DNA from 3 places in the Halopseudomonas litoralis genome. Region 2 is predicted to be linked to each of the others. Evidence: predicted binding sites of a transcription regulator. Region 2 holds the regulator's gene; each other region holds the start of a gene.
The links. Region 2 encodes LexA, which represses DNA repair genes until DNA is damaged. Its sites were predicted from a motif close to CTGTNTNNNNANACAG; they were not measured.
Positions count from the first base shown of each region.

Region 1 (7,186 bases), 680 kb from region 2:
CGGCAGGCCCAGCGCCTTGCCCACATCGCGCACCGCGCCAGCGGCATGGTAGCTGCTGACCACCGCGGTCAGTGCGGCCCGACGGCGACCATAGCGGCGGAACACATACTGGATCACTTCTTCCCGCCGCTCGTGTTCGAAGTCCACATCGATGTCCGGCGGCTCGTCGCGCTCGCGGGACAGGAAACGCTCGAACAGCAGATTGCTGTGCGCCGGGTCGATCTCGGTAATACCCAGGGCAAAGCACACCGCCGAGTTGGCCGCCGAGCCGCGGCCCTGACAGAGGATATGCTGGCTGCGGGCAAAGCGGACGATGTCATGTACGGTCAGGAAATAGCTTTCGTATTCCAGATCGCAAATCAGCGTCAGCTCTGTCTCGATCTGCCCGCGCAGCTTGGCGGAAATACCGGCGGGCCAACGCCAGGCGATGCCTTCCTCGGTCAACTGCCGCAACCAGGATGCGGGGGTATGCCTGGCGGGCACCAGCTCATGAGGATATTGATATTTCAGTTGATCCAAATCGAACTGGCAGCGTCCGGCAACACGCAACGTTTCGGCCAACAACTCTGCGGGATAGATTTCGGCCAGTGCCGTACGACTGCGCAGATGCCGCTCGCCATTGGCAAACAGCCGGTGACCCGCTTCGTCCACCCGACAATGATGCCGGATGGAAGTGATGCTGTCCTGTAATGCCCGGCGTCCACGGGCGTGCATGTGCACATCCCCGACGGCCACCGCCGGGATATCCTGGATGACGGCCAACGCCTGCAGCCGGGCCAGGCGTTGGTCATCATCAGGCCCCCGATGCAGCTCGATGGCCAGCCACAGACAACCGGGGAAACGGTCTTTCAGCCAGGCGCCGGTACTGCCGTCCTCGTCTTCCCCAGGCAACCATAACGCCAGCAACCCGGACATATCAGCATCGATATCGTCGCGCAGCAGCCGATAGCACCCTTTTTCCGCACGCCGCCGGGCCAGGGTGATCAACTGGCACAGCCGTTGATAGCCCTGCAGGTTCTCCACCAGCAATACCAGCTTCGGCCCGTTCTCCACCTGCATTTCACTGCCGATGATCAGCGGCAAGTGGTGCTCCTTCGACGCCTGCCAGGCCCGCACGATCCCCGCCAGGGTACATTCGTCAGTAATTGCCAGGGCCTGATAACCATGTTGATGCGCCCGGGCAAACAGTTCATCGGCACTGGAAGCACCACGCTGAAAGCTGAAATTACTCAGACAATGCAACTCGGCATAAGCTGCGCTCATGCGAACCAGCCCTGCAGCATGAACGGCCCCGAGCCGTCTACTGTCTGCCAGACCCAGGCACGACGCCCATCTCGAGTGCGAACCAGATAATAGTCTCGGCGCAGATCCCCGGCATCCCACCAGCCGGACTCGATACGCTCCGGTCCGGCAAGAATCTCCGGCAGCAAATCACCCAACGGCTGTGGCTCAGTCAGCAGCCAGCCCGGACGCGGCCGACTATCATGCAGCCCTGCTCCACCACCGGTGACATCAGCACGCCAACTGCACTCGGGACGATGATCAGCCACCGCAACCAGGCCCTGGATAGCCCGATCCCCCAAACGCGCCCGCAACCGTTCACGCAGCTGCTCCCAGGGTTGGGATTGTTGCGGCCTTTCGTCAAACAACGTCTGGGGCTGCGGCACAAACGCAGGCAGGTTCTGCGCTGACAGCCGCAGCGCCAACACCGGCGCCGGCAGCTGCAACTGCTCCAGCCGGCTGCGAACCACGTCAAACAGCAGCTGCGTATCGCGTTCCGGCGTCAACAGACCTATGGGCAACGGAGTAACGGCTTGGCTGCGGTGCTCCAGGCCCAGCATGAATTGCTGCACTCCACAGTCCCTGCCGGCGAGAAAGGCGTTCAGATCAGTGACCAGCCGCCGCACAGGAAACAACAGTGCCTGATGGGTCTGGATCTCGAAGTTGAACTCGATGCGCGCCTCAAATTCATCAGCTGGCTGATAACTGCCAAGCGCCAGCGGCTGATGACCCAACAAGGTATCCAGATGCGGCAGCACACGCTTGGGAAAGCGTTTGGCCAAGGTATCTCGCGGCAAAACCAGCAGCTGCTTTACCTGTCGCAGTCCCATGCGGGACAAAGCAGACACGCTATCGGTATCCAACCCGCAGCGACTGATGGGCAAGCACTCGATCTGCTCGCGCAGCCCCGCCTCAGCGACAGCAAAGCTATCATGCACATTGGTCAATACCCGCGCGGCAGCCGGGTTGGGCGCCAGCACAATGCGATGTTGAAATCCCAGCTCTTTCAATTCGTGGCGCAAACGCTGCTCAAATTGCGGCCAGGGACCGAACAGGCTCAAACTGGACTCGACCTCCATCAACAATGCCCGTGGATAATCCAGACTGACATGGGAACTGAAGCGGTATCCCCAGGCGGCCAGGAAATGCTGCCATTGATCGATCTGTTGTTGATCATACTCGGCCACGGCAAAACCACTGGTCAGGGTCTGTGCTGCCAGCAAGGTCTGGCCAGGCTTGAGCCCGAGTTGTCGCGCCGCCGGGTTGGCAGCCCTGATCACCCTGTGCTGTGCCGGACCGGCAACCAATACCAGCGGCTGTTCCTGATCGGTACGGCTGCGCAGAGCGCCATCCAGTGCCAATTGGGTGAACAGAATACAGGCCCAGCGCATCTCTTAACCCAACGCAACAGGACGTGACGACTGCAAGGCGCCGCGACTCTTGAGCACCCTCACCTGTCGCGGATGACAATCCACAACCAGGCGCAACGCCGCAGGCGAAGGGTTCACCGCTTCGCGCAAGGACCGGCAGGCAAATCCCAGAGTCTGTCCGGTCGCCGCTGCCAATTGCAGTCGCCGCAACCCTCGATCATCGATACGCTGCGGCCAGCACAGCACGGCAGCGCAACTGCCGGAACGCAGGCATTGCTCCGCCGCCCACAGTGCTTCTCGCTCATCGGCATTGATCACCGTCATCCAGCGCAGATCAACACCCGCCGCAAGCCAGGCGTGGGGATAAGGTATATGCGGCGGCGCCACCAGCACTATTCTTTCACTGGCCCTGGTCAACCGCGCCAGTGTCGGCCACAACAACTGCAACTCCCCTGCTCCCGGTGCCGCCAGCAGAATCTCACTGAGCGCCGCCTCCGGCCAGCCTCCCCCGGGCAGCACCGCATCCAGCTGCAAATGACCGGTGGGCTGAGCGGCTGCCGGGGCGTTTTCAGTGCGGCCTTTCCATACTTTCTGCTGACGCAGCAGTGTGTCGAGCGATACCACGGCACTCATCAACGCTGCTCCATGAACAGTGCAGCAACGCCAGCTGGCGGAAACGGAAGGAGAAATGAAAAAGCGACCATGGGGCACCATAAAACTGTATAGACATACAGCATATGAAGTCACACAAGGACGGTCAATCCTCTAGTGATGAATGGATGCCTGGTGGCAGAAATATTGATAGCCGGCCAGGTTGGAAATAGCCTGGCGGAACGAAGGCAACCAGCTCTGCGCAGGATCTGAGCTATGCCGGAATCCGGGTATCTACAGGAATCCGAATTTGTGGAGGCAGGCTGTATGGGAACAGTTTTTGGGAGCGGGCTAGCCCGCGAAGAGGCCGAGCAGAAAGATCTCACGACCAAGGCCGCCCAAGTCAACGCCGCCGCAGAAACTCCAGATCTTCCGGCCGGGTCACCTTGATGTTATCCGCCCGACCTTCGACCAGCCTTGGCGAATGGCCAGCCCATTCCATGGCAGAGGCTTCATCGGTGATGACCGCACCAGCTACCAGAGCGTCACTCAAGGCCGTGCGCAGCGCACCCAGACGAAACATCTGTGGGGTATAAGCCTGCCAGAACAGCGAGCGGTCCGGAGTCGAGCTGACCCGACCATCGGGTCCGGCCAGTTTCAGGGTGTCGCGCACCGGCACCGCCAGCAGACCACCGACGGAATCATTCTGCAGCGTGATCAACAGTATCTGCAGATCGGACAGGGTCAGGTTGGGCCTGGCTGCATCGTGCACCAGTACCCAGTCCCGCTCGTCGGCGCCCAGCGACGTGAGCGCTTGCAGTCCGTTGAGCACCGAGTCGGCGCGTTCGTCACCGCCATCGGCCCGGGTGATGCGCGAGTCAGTCGCACAGGCCAATACCGGCCACCACTCATCAAGCGGCGACAGGCAGACCACCAGTCCGGACAGTCCGGGCTGGTCGAGGAAACAGTCGAGGGTATGCTCGATCAGACAGCGCCCATTCAAGGGCAGGTATTGCTTGGGACGATCGGCGCGCATGCGCGAGCCGACGCCTGCAGCGGGGATAACCACCCAGAAAGACGGGGTGGTCTCAGTCATTACCGCTCAACTGGAACAGGGTTTCGCCTTCCTTGACCATGCCCAGCTCATGCCGGGCACGCTCTTCGATGGTTTCCAGCCCCTGTTTCAGCTCGATGACCTCTGCTGTCAGCACGCGATTGCGCTCCAGCAGTTTTTCGTTTTCGCTCTGCTGACTGGAGATGTCCTGCTTGAGCTGGGCGACATGAGCCAAACTACCCTCGCCTACCCACAGGCGATACTGCAGCCCGGCAAACAAGATCAGTGAAATCACCCAGAGCCATTTCAAGCAGAGAACCTCCCCGGCAACCGGCTATCAGCCACGAAATTCGGCACGGCCGTTGTAGGGTGCCTTGCCCGCCAGCTGTTCTTCGATGCGCAGCAGCTGGTTGTACTTGGACACCCGGTCGGAACGGCACAGCGAACCGGTCTTGATCTGGCCAGCTGCGGTACCTACAGCCAGGTCAGCGATGGTGTGGTCTTCAGTTTCACCGGAGCGGTGCGAGATCACAGCGGTAAAGCCGGCTGCCTTGGCCATCTGGATGGCTTCCAGAGTCTCGGTCAGCGAACCGATCTGGTTGAACTTGATCAGGATGGAGTTGCCGATCTTTTCATCGATACCGCGCTTGAGGATCTTGGTATTGGTCACGAACAGATCATCACCCACCAGCTGGACTTTCTCGCCGATCTTGTCGGTCAGCACTTTCCAGCCAGCCCAGTCGGACTCATCCATGCCATCTTCGATGGAGATGATCGGATAACGCTGGCTCAGACCCGCCAGATAGTCGGCGAAGCCGGCCGCGTCGAAAGCCTTGCCTTCACCTGCCAGGTCATACTTTCCATCCTTGTAGAACTCGCTGGCAGCGCAGTCCAGCGCCAGAGTGACATCCTCACCCAGCTTGTAACCCGCATTGGCAACCGCCTCGGCAATGGCACCCAGGGCGTCTTCGTTGGACGTCAGGTTCGGCGCAAAGCCGCCTTCATCACCTACGGAGGTGCTCAGGCCACGGCTCTGCAATACCGATTTGAGGTGATGGAAGATTTCGGTTCCCATGCGCAGGGCGTCGGCGAAGGTCTTCGCGCCCACCGGCTGCACCATGAACTCCTGAATATCGACGTTGTTGTCGGCATGCTCACCGCCATTGATGATGTTCATCATCGGCACCGGCATGCTGTATTGGCCGGGGGTGCCGTTCAGGTCAGCGATGTGCGCATACAGCGGCACGCCCTTGGCCTGAGCCGCTGCTTTGGCAGCAGCCAGAGACACCGCAAGAACGGCGTTGGCGCCGAGCTTGCCTTTATTATCGGTGCCGTCCAGTTCGATCATGGCACGATCCAGACCCGACTGATCCAGTGCATCACGACCCAGCAGCAATTCACGGATCGGACCATTGATATTGGCTACGGCTTTCAATACGCCCTTGCCCAGGTAACGGCTCTTGTCGCCGTCGCGCAGTTCCAGCGCTTCACGCGAACCGGTAGAGGCACCGGACGGAGCGCAGGCGCTGCCGAGGATGCCGCCTTCCAGAATCACATCCGCTTCAACGGTCGGGTTACCGCGCGAGTCCAGTACTTCACGACCCTTGATTTCAATGATCTTCGCCATGATTGCTGCTTTCTCCATCTGAAACATGCTTTGTATTGAAAGGGGGGGTGCCTGGCAATCAGGCAGTTTCGAGTTGCGGGAAACCTTTTACCAGGTCATCCAGTGCCTTGAGCTGGGTCAGGAACGGCTCCAGCCTGTCCAGGCGCAGCGCGCAGGGACCATCACATTTGGCATTGTCCGGGTCCGGGTGCGCCTCAAGGAACAGTCCGGCCAGGCCCTGGCTCATGCCGGCCTTGGCCAGGTCGGTGACCTGGGCACGACGACCACCGGCAGAATCGCTGCGACCGCCAGGCATCTGCAGCGCGTGGGTCACGTCGAAGAACACTGGGTACTCGAATTGCTTCATGATGCCGAAGCCGAGCATGTCCACCACCAGGTTGTTGTAGCCGAAGCTGGAACCGCGCTCGCAGAGAATCAGCTGATCATTGCCGGCTTCTTCGCACTTGGTAAGGATGTGCTGCATCTCGTGGGGCGCCAGAAACTGCGCCTTCTTGATGTTGATCACGGCGTCGGTTTTCGCCATGGCCACCACCAGATCGGTCTGCCGTGACAGGAAGGCTGGCAGCTGGATGATGTCGCACACCTCAGCCACCGGAGCAGCCTGGTGCGGTTCGTGCACGTCGGTGATGACCGGCACATTGAAGGTCTGCTTGATCTCCTGGAAAATCTTCAGTCCCTCTTCCATGCCGGGTCCACGATAGGAGTTGATCGACGAACGGTTGGCCTTGTCGAAGCTGGCCTTGAATACGTAGGGGATACCGAGTTTCTCGGTTACCGCCACGTATTCTTCACAGATGCGCATGGCCAGATCACGGGACTCCAGCACATTCATGCCGCCAAACAACACGAACGGCTTGTCATTGGCAATCTCGATATCACCAACGCGAACAATTTTCTGGGCCATGACGTTTCCTCAGGCTTTCTTGCCGGCGCGCTGCTGCAGCGCCGCGTTGACGAAGCCGCTGAACAGCGGATGACCATCACGCGGAGTGGAAGTGAATTCCGGATGGAACTGGCAAGCCACAAACCAGGGATGGTCCGCCACTTCGACCATTTCAACCAGCGCTTTATCCATCGACCGACCAGACACATTCAAACCGCTTTTTTCCAGTTCGGCCAGCAGGTTGTTGTTGACCTCGTAACGGTGACGATGACGCTCGACAATCACATCTTCGCCATAGCATTCGCGAGCCTTGCTGCCTGCTTCCAGTGCGCATTCCTGAGCACCCAGGCGCATGGTGCCGCCCAGATCGGAGGACTCGT
Region 1 is NZ_LT629748.1:2,551,294-2,558,479, forward strand. It holds gene BLU11_RS12315 (error-prone DNA polymerase) at 1-1,263, opposite strand, end outside; gene BLU11_RS12320 (Y-family DNA polymerase) at 1,260-2,672, opposite strand; gene imuA (translesion DNA synthesis-associated protein ImuA) at 2,676-3,284, opposite strand; gene ispD (2-C-methyl-D-erythritol 4-phosphate cytidylyltransferase) at 3,646-4,338, opposite strand; gene ftsB (cell division protein FtsB) at 4,331-4,606, opposite strand; gene eno (phosphopyruvate hydratase) at 4,634-5,923, opposite strand; gene kdsA (3-deoxy-8-phosphooctulonate synthase) at 5,982-6,827, opposite strand; gene BLU11_RS12350 (CTP synthase) at 6,837-7,186, opposite strand, start outside.
Region 1: imuA (translesion DNA synthesis-associated protein ImuA) is a predicted target of LexA. The motif match lies at 3,370-3,385, and genes of this name have one in related genera.

Region 2 (7,186 bases):
GTCGGCTGGCCAAGGAAGCCGACACCATCTATCTCGCAACGGATTTGGACCGCGAAGGGGAAGCCATAGCATGGCACCTGCGGGAATCCATTGGTGGCGACGATAGCCGCTACCGGCGTGTGGTGTTCAACGAGATTACCAAGAAGGCCATTCAGGAAGCCTTCTCCCAGCCGGGCGAGCTGGATATGAACCGGGTCAATGCGCAGCAGGCGCGTCGTTTCCTGGATCGCGTGGTGGGTTACATGGTATCCCCGTTGCTGTGGCAGAAGGTTGCCCGTGGCCTGTCCGCGGGTCGTGTACAGTCGGTCGCAGTCAAATTGATCGTTGATCGTGAGCGCGAGATCCGTGCCTTCATTCCGGAAGAATTCTGGGAAGTCCATGCCAACCTGAACACGCCGAAAAGCGAGTCCGTACGCTTTGAAGTGGTCAAGGAAAATGGCGAGACCTTTCGTCCGCTGAACAAGCAGCAGACCGACAAGGCGCTGGAGCAACTGCAAAGCTCAGGTTACAAGGTGGTCAAGCGTGACGCTCGGCCCACCAGCACCAAGCCCGGCGCTCCCTTCATTACCTCCACGTTGCAGCAGGCCGCCAGTACGCGCCTGGGCTTCAGCGTGAAGAAAACCATGATGATGGCTCAGCGACTGTATGAAGCGGGCTATATCACCTATATGCGGACCGACTCGACCTTTCTCTCGGCCGATGCGGTGAGCATGGCGCGGGATTATATAGAGAAGAATTTTGGTGCCCAATATTTGCCTGAGACACCGAACGTCTATGGCAGCAAAGCCAATGCCCAGGAGGCGCACGAAGCGATTCGTCCCTCCGATGCGAAGCTCAAATCCACCGAGCTCAAGGGCATGGAGCGCGACGCCGAGCGTCTGTATGAGCTGATCTGGCGTCAGTTTGTGGCGTGCCAGATGCCGCCGGCCAAATACCTGTCCACCACCATTACAGTGCAGGCGGGTGATTTCGAACTGCGTGCGCGTGGGCGTATTCTGCAGTTTGACGGTTTCACCAAGGTGCTGCCGCCGCTGGGCAAGGGCGGTGAGGACGAAGTGCTGCCTGATATGCAGGTGGACAATGTCCTCGAACTGATCAAGCTGGATCCCAAACAGCACTTCACCAAGCCGCCGGCGCGTTACTCCGAAGCCAGCTTGGTCAAGGAGTTGGAGAAGCGTGGAATTGGCCGTCCTTCGACCTATGCATCGATTATCTCCACCATCCAGGAGCGCGGCTACGTCGCCTTGAACAATCGGCGTTTCTATGCCGAAAAGATGGGCGATATCGTTATCGAGCGGCTGAATGAAAGCTTCCCCAATCTGATGGATTACAGCTTCACTGCGCGCATGGAAGAGTCGCTCGATGATGTTGCCCATGGTGAGGTGGTGTGGAAGCAGGTGCTGGACAAGTTCTACGCTGACTTCAGTCTCAAGCTCAAGGCGGCCAGCGCCGCGGATCCAGGGCAGGGCATGCGCAGCAACCTGCCGACACCAACGGATATTCCTTGTGTTGAATGCGGTCGGCCGATGATGATCCGCACGGCCTCCACCGGCGTTTTTCTGGGGTGCTCGGGCTATGCGCTGCCACCCAAGGAGCGTTGCAAGGCCACAGTGAACCTGGTGCCTGGTAACGAAGTGGCGGCGGATGATGACGAAGGCGAGTCGCGAATATTGCGCGCCAAGCGCCGGTGTCCGATCTGCGCCACGGCGATGGACAGCTATCTGGTCGATGAGCAGCGCAAGCTGCACGTGTGTGGTAACAACCCTGATTGCAGCGGCTTCGAAGTGGAGCAGGGCCAGTTCAAGATCAAGGGCTATGACGGCCCGGTGATTGAATGTGACAAATGCGGCAATGAAATGCAGCTCAAGACGGGCCGTTTCGGCAAGTACTTCGGCTGTACCAACAGTGACTGCAAGAACACCCGCAAGCTGCTGAAGAGCGGTGAGGCAGCGCCGCCGAAGATGGACCCGGTGTTGATGCCGGAGCTGCGTTGCGACAAGGTGGATGACGTCTATGTGCTGCGTGATGGCGCGTCAGGCCTGTTCCTGGCAGCCAGCCAGTTCCCGAAGAACCGGGAGACGCGTGCACCGCTGGTCAAGGAGCTGTTGCCGCATCGCGATGCGATTGATCCCAAGTACCACTTCCTGCTGGAAGCGCCGGTTGCTGACCCGGATGGCAATCCGACGGTGATTCGTTACAGCCGCAAGAGCAAGGAGCAGTACGTGCAGAGCGAAATCGAAGGCAAGCCCAGCGGCTGGCGAGCATTCCACGATGGCAAGAAATGGAATATCGATGACGCACGCAAGGGCAAGGCCAAAGCCAAGGCCAAGAGCTGAGCGGAACTGACATGGCAAATGAAGCCTATACCCGCACCAATCAGGCGCTGACGTTCGCTCGCCTGGCATTGGCGTCATGGGAGGCGTCCAGCGCCTCCACAGCGCTGGACGCCATCACCATGGCGCGTTATCACCGGGAACATACCTTGTTCCATATCTATCGCGCGGTACAGGCGTTGATCTGCGAAGTCTCGGGGCGTTACAGTCTGGCGCCCTGGGATGCGAGCGCTGTTGAGGAAACGCTGAAGGCCATCGGCGATGGACAACCCCTTAATCCGGAGTTGAGCGAGTTGGTGCTGCAAAGCGATGACAACAGCAGTTGGCTCGCTGGTACCTTGAGGGCATGGCGGCAGATGCACGTGCCCCCCGGCGCTGTACGGTCTGAACCGCTCAAGGCCGGCACATTGATTACCAGCACTGCAAGCGGGAGTGGCGATTGGGAGCTGGCTGAGGCGCGCGTGGCGATTGAGGCTCTGTCGAAATCGCTCGACCGTTATCGGGAAGGCATGCGGGAATGGTGAGCGGGCTCAGGCTGCAGCCGTCATTGTGGTACACTGCGCCGCTTGACTGACCAGGAGACGACAATGCCTTCACCCTTTCTCGAGATCATAGAGCTTGCCGACGGTACGGTTGCCTTGCGCCGTCCGGACGAGGAGGGCACGCCGCTGTTGACCATTGAATTCTCCGAGGAAGCCAGGGATTTTCTGCAGGGCAACTACGTGGAAGTGGCCAAGGCGATGATCGGCGCTGGCATGCAAGTGGCGGGGCAGATCATGGAAGAAGATCCGGATCTGGATTTCGACGAGCACCGCGTGCTGCACTGAGCTGGCCAGGGCCGGGCAGTAAGCCCGGCTGCGGACTCCTGCTAAGCCCTGAAAGACTATTACGCCCGCCCATGTTGTGCTGAAGCAGATCCTGCATTTTCCATGCGAATGTTCAGGCTGGCGCAGTGGCCTGAGCGTGCGGCCATTTCCAATCGTTGACCAAGCCCCGTCGACGTGGGCAGCCAGCTGACCACAGCATGGCTGTAACCCAGTCGCAGAATCTCACAACACAGATCCACCACGTCCATGCCATGCTTGGGGCGAATGATAAGTATGCGCTGCGGATCCAGTCCCGCTGCTCGCAGCCACTTCTGGCTGACTGGCAATGGCGGATCAATCAATGTCAGCCAGCCGGGCATGTTGGCCTGGCTGAGGTCGCGCAGCACCGGCGCCAGCCATTGCAGGCATTGACGCGGTGCGCCATTCAGGCAGATTTCGCTGAAGCCGACATTGGCTGGTTCGCAATCGGGCATGGCGGCTGCTGGCAGGCTCTGCGCCTTCAGTCGCGATGACATCAGTGCATGATGCAGCAAATCGGGCTGTGCCGCTGAACCTCTATTTCGCGCATACTGCATGGCTTGCTCCTTCAGTGGCGAATAACACCCACACTCAAACCTTCGATGATCAGTTCCTGTTCGCGCAGATCCACTTCAATGGGCGCGAAATCAGGATTCTCTGCAATCAGTGACACCTTGCGCCCCTGCTTGTGGAAGCGCTTGACCGTCACTTCGTCGCCAATCCGTGCCACCACCACCTGGCCATTCCTGGCCTCATTGGTGCGGTGCACAGCCAGAAGGTCACCATCGAAGATGCCGATGTCCTTCATGCTCATGCCGCGAACGCGCAGCAGGTAATCGGCCCGAGGGCTGAAGAAAGCAGGGCTGATGCGGCAGTGATCTTCGATGTTTTCCACTGCCAGAATGGGAGCCCCTGCTGCCACCTGGCCGATGATCGGCAATGCATCCTGCTGCGCTTGCTCGCCACTGTCGGCGGGCAAGCGAATGCCCCGCGAGGCGCCGGGGATCATTTCAATGGCGCCTTTTCGTGCGAGCGCCTTGAGGTGATCCTCTGCCGCATTGGGTGAGCGAAAGCCCAGCTCCTTGGCTATATCCACGCGCGTTGGCGGATAGCCGTTGGTGTTCATGTGGTCCTTGATAAAGGTCAGGACCTGCTGTTGCCGTGCCGTCAGTTTCTGCATTTTTATGGCCTGTGTTTTTATACAGTCCCTGTGATTATATACAGTTCGATAAAGAGGGCAAGCTGGTTTCCGCATTTGCAGAAGGAGGCGGCTATGGTAAAAGGATGGAGTTGACAGCGGTGGTGTTTGAAACGTATGTTTCAAACATATGTTCCCAGGCGTCGGAGTACTCAGTGGCACAGTCAGAAACAGTTGAGCGCATCCTCGATGCTGCGGAGCAGTTGTTTGCGGAGAAAGGTTTTGCAGAAACCTCGTTGCGGCTGATCACCAGCAAGGCGGGGGTCAACCTGGCGGCGGTGAACTATCATTTCGGTTCCAAGAAATCGCTGATCCAAGCGGTGTTCACCCGCTTTCTCAATCCCTTCGTCAGCAGCCTGGAGCAGGAGCTTGACCGTAACGCTGAGGCCGGTAATCCGGATCAGAGCCTGGAATCCCTGCTGGAAATGCTGGTGCGGCTGGTGTTGGCGGTAAAACCGCGCAGCGGGCATGACCTGTCTACCTTCATGCGCCTGCTGGGGCTGGCTTTCAGTCAGAGTCAGGGGCATCTGCGCAAGTACCTTGCAGAGGTCTACGGTAAGGTGTTCAAGCGCTATATGGAGTTGGTGGTGCGCAGTTCACCCGAGTTGCCCGCGGATGTGTTGTTCTGGCGGGTTCATTTCATGCTGGGCAGTGCGGCTTTCACCCTGTCGAGCATGAAGGCGCTTAAGGCCATCGTGGAGGCCGAATACGGTGCGCGGGCCGGTACAGAGGAAGTGCTGCGCCAGATGGTGCCCTTCCTGGCCGCAGGCATGCGTGCCGGCAGCTCTATTCCGGGTGACGCAGGCACGCATCCGAGCAGCGTGCTGGAACCTGTATAGCGCGGAATAATCGCCTTTCTGCCTTCGTCTGGGGCTTACCTGCGGGCCTGGGATCCGTTATCGTGTGCTCTTTGCAGTGGAGCTGAGCATGCGGCTTGACCTGATCCATATATCCCTTGAACAACAGATGCTGACCGGCTTCAATGCGGGTCGGCTGCTGTGCAGCTATCCGGTGTCCACCGCTAAGAACGGTGCTGGCGAGCTCAATGGCAGTGGCTGCACGCCACGTGGGCGGCATCGGGTACGCGCACGTATTGGTGAAGGTCAGCCGCTGGGTGCGGTCTTCATCGGCCGGCGGCCCACCGGCGAGGTCTGGTCATCTGAGCTGGCTGAAGCCCAGCCGCAGCGGGACTGGATCCTGACGCGCATCCTATGGCTCTGTGGTGAAGAGGTTGGCGTCAATCGCGGCGCTGATAGTGACTCACAGCGCCGCTACATCTATCTGCATGGCACAGGCGACGATCAACTCATGGGCACGCCCTTGTCCCATGGCTGCGTGCGTCTGCGCAATCCCGACATGCTGGCACTGTTTGACATGACACCGGCAGGTTGCCCGGTGATCATCGAATAACCCCATTCAGGAGTATTTCATTGAAGCAAGGCACATTGATGCTGGATCTGGCCGGCACCTGGCTGACCCCGGAAGATCGCCAGTTATTGAGGCAACCGGAAGTGGGCGGGATGATTCTGTTTGCCCGCAATACCGAGACTCCGGCCCAGGTGCGTGAGCTGGTACGCAGCATTCGTACGGTACGCCCGGAGATGCTGATTGCGATCGATCAGGAAGGTGGTCGCGTGCAGCGGCTGCGTCGTGATGTGCTGCGCCTGCCCGCGCTTGGCCGTATTGCCGACTGCGCCTCAGCGGATGCCGGGGTGCTGGCCGAGGGGGCTGCCTGGTTGATGGCGACCGAAATGCTGGCCTGCGGTATCGATATCAGCTTTGCGCCGGTACTCGATCTCGATCACGGTCGCAGCCAGGTGATTGGTGACCGTTCGCTGGGCGGTGATCCGCAGCAGGTCATCCAGCTTGCCGAGGCTTATATACGCGGCCTGCATCTGGCCGGCATGGCGGCGACCGGCAAGCATTTCCCGGGGCATGGCTGGGCGGAGGCTGATTCGCATACCGATCTGCCGGTGGACTCGCGCAGCGAGGCGAGCATACGCGAGTCCGACCTCAAGCCCTTTGCTGCGCTGGCAACTATGCTGGATGGCATCATGCCGGCGCATGTGGTCTATCCGGCGGTGGACGGTCTGCCGGCGGGTTTCTCACACCGCTGGCTGCAGGACATTCTGCGCGCCGAGCTGGGCTTCCGGGGCGTGATCTTCAGTGATGACCTGACCATGGCCGGTGCGCATGTGGTAGGAGGTATGGCCGAGCGGGTGGATGCTGCGCTGGCGTCGGGCTGTGACATGCTGCTGGTGTGCAATGACCGTGCTGCCGCCGAACAGGCGTTGGTGCATGCGCAGCGCAGCGGCATGCAGCCCTCTGCGCGGGGGCAGGAGCTGCTTGCACGCAGCGCGCCGGGTATCGAGTACAAGGCGCAGCCGCGTTGGCGGCAGTCGGTTGCTCTGTTGCAGAGTGCTGGCTTGTTATGAGGTTCAGGGCTGGCTGATATGAATCAGCAGGCCCATGCTATTGTGATCCAGATAGTGAACCTCGTTGACTCGCAGTCGGCGAGTTGACTGCAGTCGTTCGCTGATCGGCTCGGCCATTGCTTCACTGGCGTGGTTGAGCCAGAAGGTGACTTTCGCGGTAAGCGGCTCGCCGTCCAGGCTGATCAGTCCCTGAACCGGATACAGCGGGTCTGCATTGGATCCGGTCAGGCTGTTGCCCTGGTGAAGCGCAACCGTCAGGCCGCTTTCCGTCGGTTGAGTCCAGGCACGATGCAATCTGATGGTGTAGCCCTTGCTCTCCAGTTTGCTCGCCTGGCTATCCAGCCTGTACCGGGTACGGTCGATGCTTCGGACGTC
Region 2 is NZ_LT629748.1:1,866,340-1,873,525, reverse strand. It holds gene topA (type I DNA topoisomerase) at 1-2,336, shown strand, start outside; gene BLU11_RS09080 (DUF6586 family protein) at 2,348-2,857, shown strand; gene BLU11_RS09075 (hypothetical protein) at 2,921-3,160, shown strand; gene BLU11_RS09070 (SulA-like leucine-rich domain-containing protein) at 3,220-3,735, opposite strand; gene lexA (transcriptional repressor LexA) at 3,747-4,358, opposite strand; gene BLU11_RS09060 (TetR/AcrR family transcriptional regulator) at 4,532-5,215, shown strand; gene BLU11_RS09055 (L,D-transpeptidase) at 5,304-5,786, shown strand; gene nagZ (beta-N-acetylhexosaminidase) at 5,825-6,811, shown strand; gene BLU11_RS09045 (CsiV family protein) at 6,815-7,186, opposite strand, start outside.

Region 3 (7,186 bases), 1.4 Mb from region 2:
TCCCCCACCGCATCGGCCGGCAGACCACTGCGCTCAACGACCGCGCGGATCGCCGCCGCACCCAGTTCGGGGGACGGGACACCAGCCAACTCACCCTGCAGCGCCCCCATGGGCGTACGGGCGCTGGCCACTATGACTATCGGATCCTGTTGCATGTATGCCTCCTCAGCGTGCCGCCATGCGCAGCGCGCCGTCGAGACGGATCACCTCGCCGTTGAGCATGGGGTTTTCGATGATGTGGCGAACCAGCGCCGCGTATTCTTCCGGCAGACCCAAGCGCGGCGGGAAAGGCACATCCTTGGCCAGTGAGTCGCGTACCTGCTGCGTCATACCCGCCATCATGGGCGTCTCAAAGATGCCCGGCGCTATGGTCATCACCCGAATGCCATGGCGTGCCAGTTCCCGCGCCGCCGGCAAGGTCATGCTGACCACACCGCCCTTGGACGCTGCATAGGCAACCTGTCCGATCTGGCCATCATAGGCCGCCACTGACGCAGTATTGATGATCACCCCGCGTTCGCCCTGCTCGTCCGGCTCACCCTCGGCCATCACCTCGGCAGCCAATCGCAGCATATTGAAGGTGCCCAGCAAATTGACCCGCAACGCCCGATCAAAACTGGCCAGACCATGCGGACCGTTACGCCCGAGAATCTTTTCACCAGGAGCAATACCGGCGCAGTTGATCAAGCCGTGCAACTGGCCGAAATCGCGCCTGGCCGCCGCTATTGCTTCAGCGGCCTGCTGCTCGTCGGCGATATCGGCCGCATAGCCCCGGGCATTTTCGCCCAACTCAGCTACCCGTTGCTGCAAGGCACTTTCATTGAGATCAATCAACGCCACCCGAGCGCCCGCTTCGACCAGCAACGCTGCGGTCGCTGCGCCCAGGCCCGAGGCACCACCGGTAATCATGAAGATATTATTGTTCAGCTGCATGCAAGCTCCTGGCTGGGGCGGTGGATCGCCCGCTCTCGTTGTCATGCAAGCATTCTGGTACGCCGTCGACAGCGCGGGCAATGTTCCATTGCTTCAACCTGCCTGACCGTTTTGGACACTTTGCCGCAGGTATTCAGCCGTCGCCAAGAATCAACTGACGATAATGCCCGGGGTTGGTCCCGGTCCATTTGCGGAAGGCCTTGTAGAAGGCACTGATATCGGCAAGGCCCAGCCACTCGGTGATATCGGCGTAACTGATCAAGGGATCCGCCAGCCACCGGGTGGCCTGCTCCTCACGGATACCGTCCTTGATCGCCTGATATTGCAGCCCTTCCGCTACCAATCGGCGGCGCAGGGTGGACGGGGACATGCACAGAGAGTGTGCCAAGGATTCACTGGTTGGCCACGACGCCGGATCAAGTTGCCGCAGATGCCGGATCAAGTTGCCGCAGATGCCGACGGATCTGGCTGGTCAGGCTGGCGGGATCGCGATAGCGCACCAGAATATTGGCCGGCGCCTCGGCGAGAAAACCGGGCACCTCGGCCAGGGTCCGGCGCACCGGCAGGTCCAGCGCCTCGGCAGCGAAGATGATACGGGTGCTGGGGCGGGAAAAACGCAGGTTGCCGGAGAACATGACCTGATAATCGCGAATATAATCCGGCTCCTCGCAACGCAGCTCGACCGCCAGCAGAGGAATGCGCCGACCGGCCAGCCAGCAGGCCAGGCCGTGCACTATCATCCAATAGGTAAAATAAGCGAAGGGCCGCTGCGGTTCCTGCTGGTCCTCTTGCAGAACGATTTCCGCCAGACTTCTGCTGCGTACCACCCGGCCACTGAAATTGCCGAGCATCAGCCCGAGAAAGTTGACGATATGGATCAGTGCCTTCTCCACCGTCGGCTGGGTGATCGCCGAGCGGCAGATGAAATTGAAGCTGCCCAACCGCAGCGGGCGTGCAGCCATGGCGAAGAACTCATCATCATGGGCTGCGGCCAATCCCAGCCAGAGCTCGCTGTACAGTTCAACCGGTACGCGCTGACCGGAGTCATCCAGCGGCAAGTTCGGCAGACCCAGGCTATGCAACAGCGAGCCGGCATCCGGCCCGGTTCGGGTGAACCCCAACAGGGCTTCCCGCACCAGGCAAACCGAAATGGTGTCTTTATGCCCTGCCGTAATAATGGCTTCTACTCCACTGCTCTACGAAACCACCATCAGCTGTTTCAGCAAATGAATCAGGTGAGCACGGAGTGTAACCTAGAGCATGGATGACCGCTATTGGCCGCCTGACGGCGCGCGCCGGGCTGCGGGGGAAGAGAGACTTTCCGTTCAACTATCCTGGAAATAACCACCGAAGCCGCGGTATTGCATGAAGCGCTGTTGCTTCACCCGCTCCTTCAGTTCTCTGGCCTGACCTTCGGGAAAGCGTTTGGCAAAAGCCGTCTGCGCCAATGCCGCCCAATCCCAGGCCGCATCCTGCAGTACATCATCGATCAGCCGCTCCGCTACACCGCGCTGGCGCAGCTCTTCGCGCAGCCGAACAGGGCCATAGCCGCGCTGACTGCGTGAATAGACATAAGCTTCACAGAAGCGCTCATCGCTGAGCAACCCATCTTCCTGCAGCCGGTCCAGCTCGACTTCCGCCATTTCGGTCTCAGCCCCACGCTGACGCAGCTTGCGCAGCATCTCCGTGTAGCTGTGTTCACGCCGGGCCAGCAGGTCCAGCGCTGACCGGCGTATGGCTGCAGGTGTTTCCAGGTTCTGTTTGCCAAACAAGATTCAGTTGCCGCTATCAGCTGTCGAGATCGGCATTCTCTTCGACTGCGGCCGTCTTGCTGCTGGGCTTGGGCAGCAGTTTGTCGCGGATGGTCTTTTCAATCTCCTCGGCAATCTGCGGGTTGTCTGCCAGGAACTTGGCTGCATTGGCCTTGCCCTGCCCAACCTTGTTGCCCTTGTAGCTGTACCAGGCACCGGACTTTTCGATCTCGCCGATCTGCACACCCAGATCAATGATCTCGGCATTGTGGTAGATACCGGTACCGTACAGGATCTGGAATTCGGCCTGACGGAACGGCGGCGCCACCTTGTTCTTCACTACCTTGACACGGGTTTCGCTGCCAATCACCTCATCGCCCTCTTTCACCGCACCGGTGCGGCGAATGTCCAGGCGGACCGAGGAATAGAATTTCAATGCGTTACCACCGGTAGTGGTTTCGGGGTTGCCGAACATCACGCCGATCTTCATGCGGATCTGGTTGATGAAAATCACCAGGCAGTTGGCGTTCTTGATATTACCGGTGATCTTGCGCAACGCCTGGGACATCAGTCGCGCCTGCACGCCGACGTGGTGATCACCCATGTCGCCTTCGATTTCAGCCTTGGGCACCAGTGCCGCCACGGAGTCGACGATGATCACGTCAACCGCGTTGGAACGCACCAGCATATCGGTGATCTCCAGCGCCTGCTCACCGGTATCCGGCTGCGATACCAGCAGATCATCCACATTCACACCCAGCTTGCCGGCGTATTCGGGATCCAGTGCGTGCTCAGCGTCAACGAAGGCGCATGTGGCGCCACTCTTCTGCGCCTGGGCAATGACCGACAACGTCAGTGTGGTCTTACCGGATGATTCAGGACCGTAGATCTCGACGATACGCCCCTTGGGCAAGCCGCCCAGACCCAGGGCAATGTCGAGACCGAGAGAGCCGGTGGAGATCGCCGGTATGGCCTGGCGCTCATGATCGCCCATGCGCATCACCGCGCCCTTGCCAAACTGACGTTCAATCTGACTCAAAGCCGCCGATAGCGCCTTCTTTTTGTTGTCGTCCATTGTGCATCCTCTGGTATGGCGGGTACGCGTACGCCCCGGGGAAATCGAATACTGTATATATGGTCAGTGATTATTCCACAGTTGTCCTGCCTCGCCTACCCCTTTTAAGCCAGACTGTGCGTTGATCTGCAAACGTTGGAATTTGCCTCAGACCGTGCGGTTCGCTGCCAGCTTCTCCAGCTCGGCAAGCAATCCCTGCACGCCATGCAGCACCGTCTGCGCACGCACATCGCGTCGATTGCCCTGGATACGCCGGCATTGACTGGTCGTTCCCTGGTCGCGAACAGCCCAGGCAAACCAGACCGTACCGACCGGCTTGTCCGGCGTTCCGCCGTCGGGCCCGGCGATACCACTGACAGCGACAGCCAGATCCGCGTCGGCCGCCTCCAGCGCACCTTCGGCCATGGCTCGCACCACCGGCTCGCTGACCGCGCCAAACTCCACCAGATCTTCCTCGGTCACCCCGACCCAGCGGACCTTGCTGTGATTGGCGTAAGTGACGAAGCCAGTATCAAACCAACCGGAACTGCCGCTGACACGGGTTATCGCCTCGGCAATCCCGCCACCGGTGCAGGACTCGGCAGTAGTCACCCGCAACCCCAGCTGGCGCAAGGCATTGCCAAGACGGGCCGAGGCGGCATCAATCAATGGGTCATATTGCGACATCTGCATCTCCTTCAGTAACTTGCGTTCAAACTTGCACTTAAAAGACGGCACCGCTTTGTTAGACTATGCCCCTTTCTTGCACCAACCAGTACTGTCGATCAGGAAGTCCCATGAGCCGCGCCGAAAAAACCGTTACCCATACGCCCATGATGCAGCAGTATTTCGGCATCAAACAGCAGCATCCCGATCAGTTGCTGTTCTATCGGATGGGCGACTTCTATGAGTTGTTCCATGATGACGCAAAAAAAGCCGCGCGCCTGCTGGACATCACCCTGACCGCACGCGGCAATTCTGCCGGGCAACCCATTCCCATGGCCGGCATTCCGTTTCACGCCGCCGAAGGTTATCTGGCCAAGCTGGTCAAACTGGGCGAGTCGGTGGTCATCTGCGAACAGATCGGCGATCCCGCTACCAGCAAGGGCCCGGTTGAACGTCAGGTGGTACGCATCCTGACGCCGGGCACGGTCAGTGATGAAGCTCTATTGGATGAACGCCGGGACAACCTGTTGGCAGCGCTGGTAGGCAGCGAGCGCGGCTTCGGCCTGGCCACTCTGGACATCAACAGTGGACGTTTCACTGCCATGGAGCTTGCCGGCTGGGAAACCTTGCTCGGTGAGTTGGAGCGCCTGGCACCCGCCGAGCTGCTTATTCCCGACGACTGGGAAGCCAATACACCCATCGAACGCCGCCGCTCGGTACGCCGCCGAGCGCCCTGGGACTTCGATCAGGACAGCGCACACAAAGCTCTGACCCAGCAGTTCGGCACCAAGGATCTGGTCGGTTTCGGCTGCGCCGACCTGAAGCTGGGCCTGGGCGCTGCGGGTGCCCTGCTGTGCTACGCCAAGGAAACCCAGCGTACTGCCCTGCCGCACCTGCGCGGTATTATTCAGGAGCGCTTTGAAGACAGCGTCGTCATCGACAGCGCCAGTCGGCGCAACCTGGAAATCGACTGCAATCTGGGCGGCGGCCGGGACAATACCCTGCTCGACGTGCTGGATCACAGCGCCACCAGCATGGGCAGCCGTCTGCTGTGCCGCTGGCTGAATCGCCCGCTGCGCGACATGCAGGTGCTGCAGGCACGTCAGGAAAGTATCGCCGGGCTGCTGGAGCAGTACCACTACGAGACCATTCATCCGGTGCTCAAGGGCATCGGCGATATCGAACGTATTCTTGCGCGGGTAGCACTGCGTTCGGCGCGACCGCGGGATCTGGCGCGGCTGCGGGATGCATTGACAGCTCTCCCGGAACTGCAGGCCACACTTGAGCCTATCACCACGGCGCACATAGCCGAACTGGCGCAGAAGGTCGCCAGCTATCCGGAACTGGCCGAGCTGATGCAGCGGGCCATCATCGAGAATCCGCCGGCGGTGATCCGCGACGGCGGCGTGATCAAGGCCGGGTATGACAGCGAGCTGGATGAACTGCAGAATATCAGCGAGAACGCCGGGCAGTACCTGATCGATCTGGAAACCCGCGAACGCGAGCGCACCGGTCTGTCCACCCTCAAGGTCGGCTACAACCGTGTGCATGGCTACTTCATCGAGCTGTCACGCGGCCAGTCTGGCCAGGCCCCGGTCGATTACATTCGGCGCCAGACGCTCAAAGGGGCGGAACGCTTCATCACGCCCGAGCTGAAGGAATTCGAGGACAAGGCGCTGTCTGCCCGCAGCCGCGCCCTGGCCCGCGAGAAACAACTGTACGACGAACTGCTCGACCGTCTGAACGAAGATCTGGCGCGCCTGCAGGACAGCGCCGCCAGTCTGGCCGAACTCGACGTGCTGACCTGTCTGGCAGAACGGGCGGCAAGCCTGGATTACTGTCGCCCGCACTTCATAGCCGGCAGCGGCCAGCTGTGCATTGAGCAAGGCCGTCACCCGGTCGTGGAAAAGGTACTCGACACGCCCTTCGTCGCCAATGACCTCGACCTCACGCCCGATACCCGCATGCTGGTCATTACCGGTCCGAACATGGGCGGTAAGTCCACCTATATGCGTCAGACCGCATTGATCGTGTTACTGGCGCATATCGGCGCCTATGTGCCGGCGGCGAAGGTCGAACTGTCCCCGGTCGACCGTATCTTCACCCGTATCGGCTCCAGTGACGATCTGGCTGGTGGCCGCTCGACCTTCATGGTGGAGATGAGCGAAACGGCTAACATCCTGCATAACGCCACCGACGCCAGCTTGGTCCTGATGGATGAAGTGGGCCGCGGCACCAGTACCTTTGACGGTCTGTCCCTGGCCTGGTCCGCGGCCGAATACCTGGCGCAGATACGGGCCTTCACTCTGTTTGCTACGCATTACTTCGAACTGACAGCACTGGCGGACAGTGACCCTATCGTCGCCAACGTGCACCTGAATGCCACTGAGCATAATGAACGCATCGTATTTCTGCACACCGTACTCCCCGGTCCGGCAAGCCAGAGTTATGGCCTGCAGGTGGCCCAGCTCGCCGGCGTACCGCGCCCGGTAATCGAACGCGCGCGCAAGCATCTGGCTGACCTGGAGCAACAGAGCCTCAAACAGGCCGCAGCCGGCTCGTTACGCGACAGTCAGCCAATGCAGAATGATCTGTTCGCCGCCGCCCCGCACCCCGTCGTGGACGCCCTCCAGCAGCTCAAACCGGACGAGCTCACCCCTCGCCAGGCGCTGGATATGCTGTACCAATGGAAGGCGGAACTGAGCTGAAATGCCGACAAATGATACTTATTATCATTAAAAAAGCAGGCAAGTAACCTCAACCCACCAAATTTCCTCGGTCG
Region 3 is NZ_LT629748.1:488,961-496,146, reverse strand. It holds gene BLU11_RS02520 (acetyl-CoA C-acyltransferase) at 1-155, opposite strand, end outside; gene BLU11_RS02515 (3-hydroxyacyl-CoA dehydrogenase) at 166-933, opposite strand; partial or broken gene BLU11_RS02510 (AraC family transcriptional regulator) at 1,067-2,111, opposite strand; gene BLU11_RS02505 (regulatory protein RecX) at 2,259-2,705, opposite strand; gene recA (recombinase RecA) at 2,722-3,759, opposite strand; gene BLU11_RS02495 (CinA family protein) at 3,907-4,425, opposite strand; gene mutS (DNA mismatch repair protein MutS) at 4,536-7,112, shown strand.
Region 3: recA (recombinase RecA) is a predicted target of LexA. The motif match lies at 3,811-3,826, and genes of this name have one in related genera.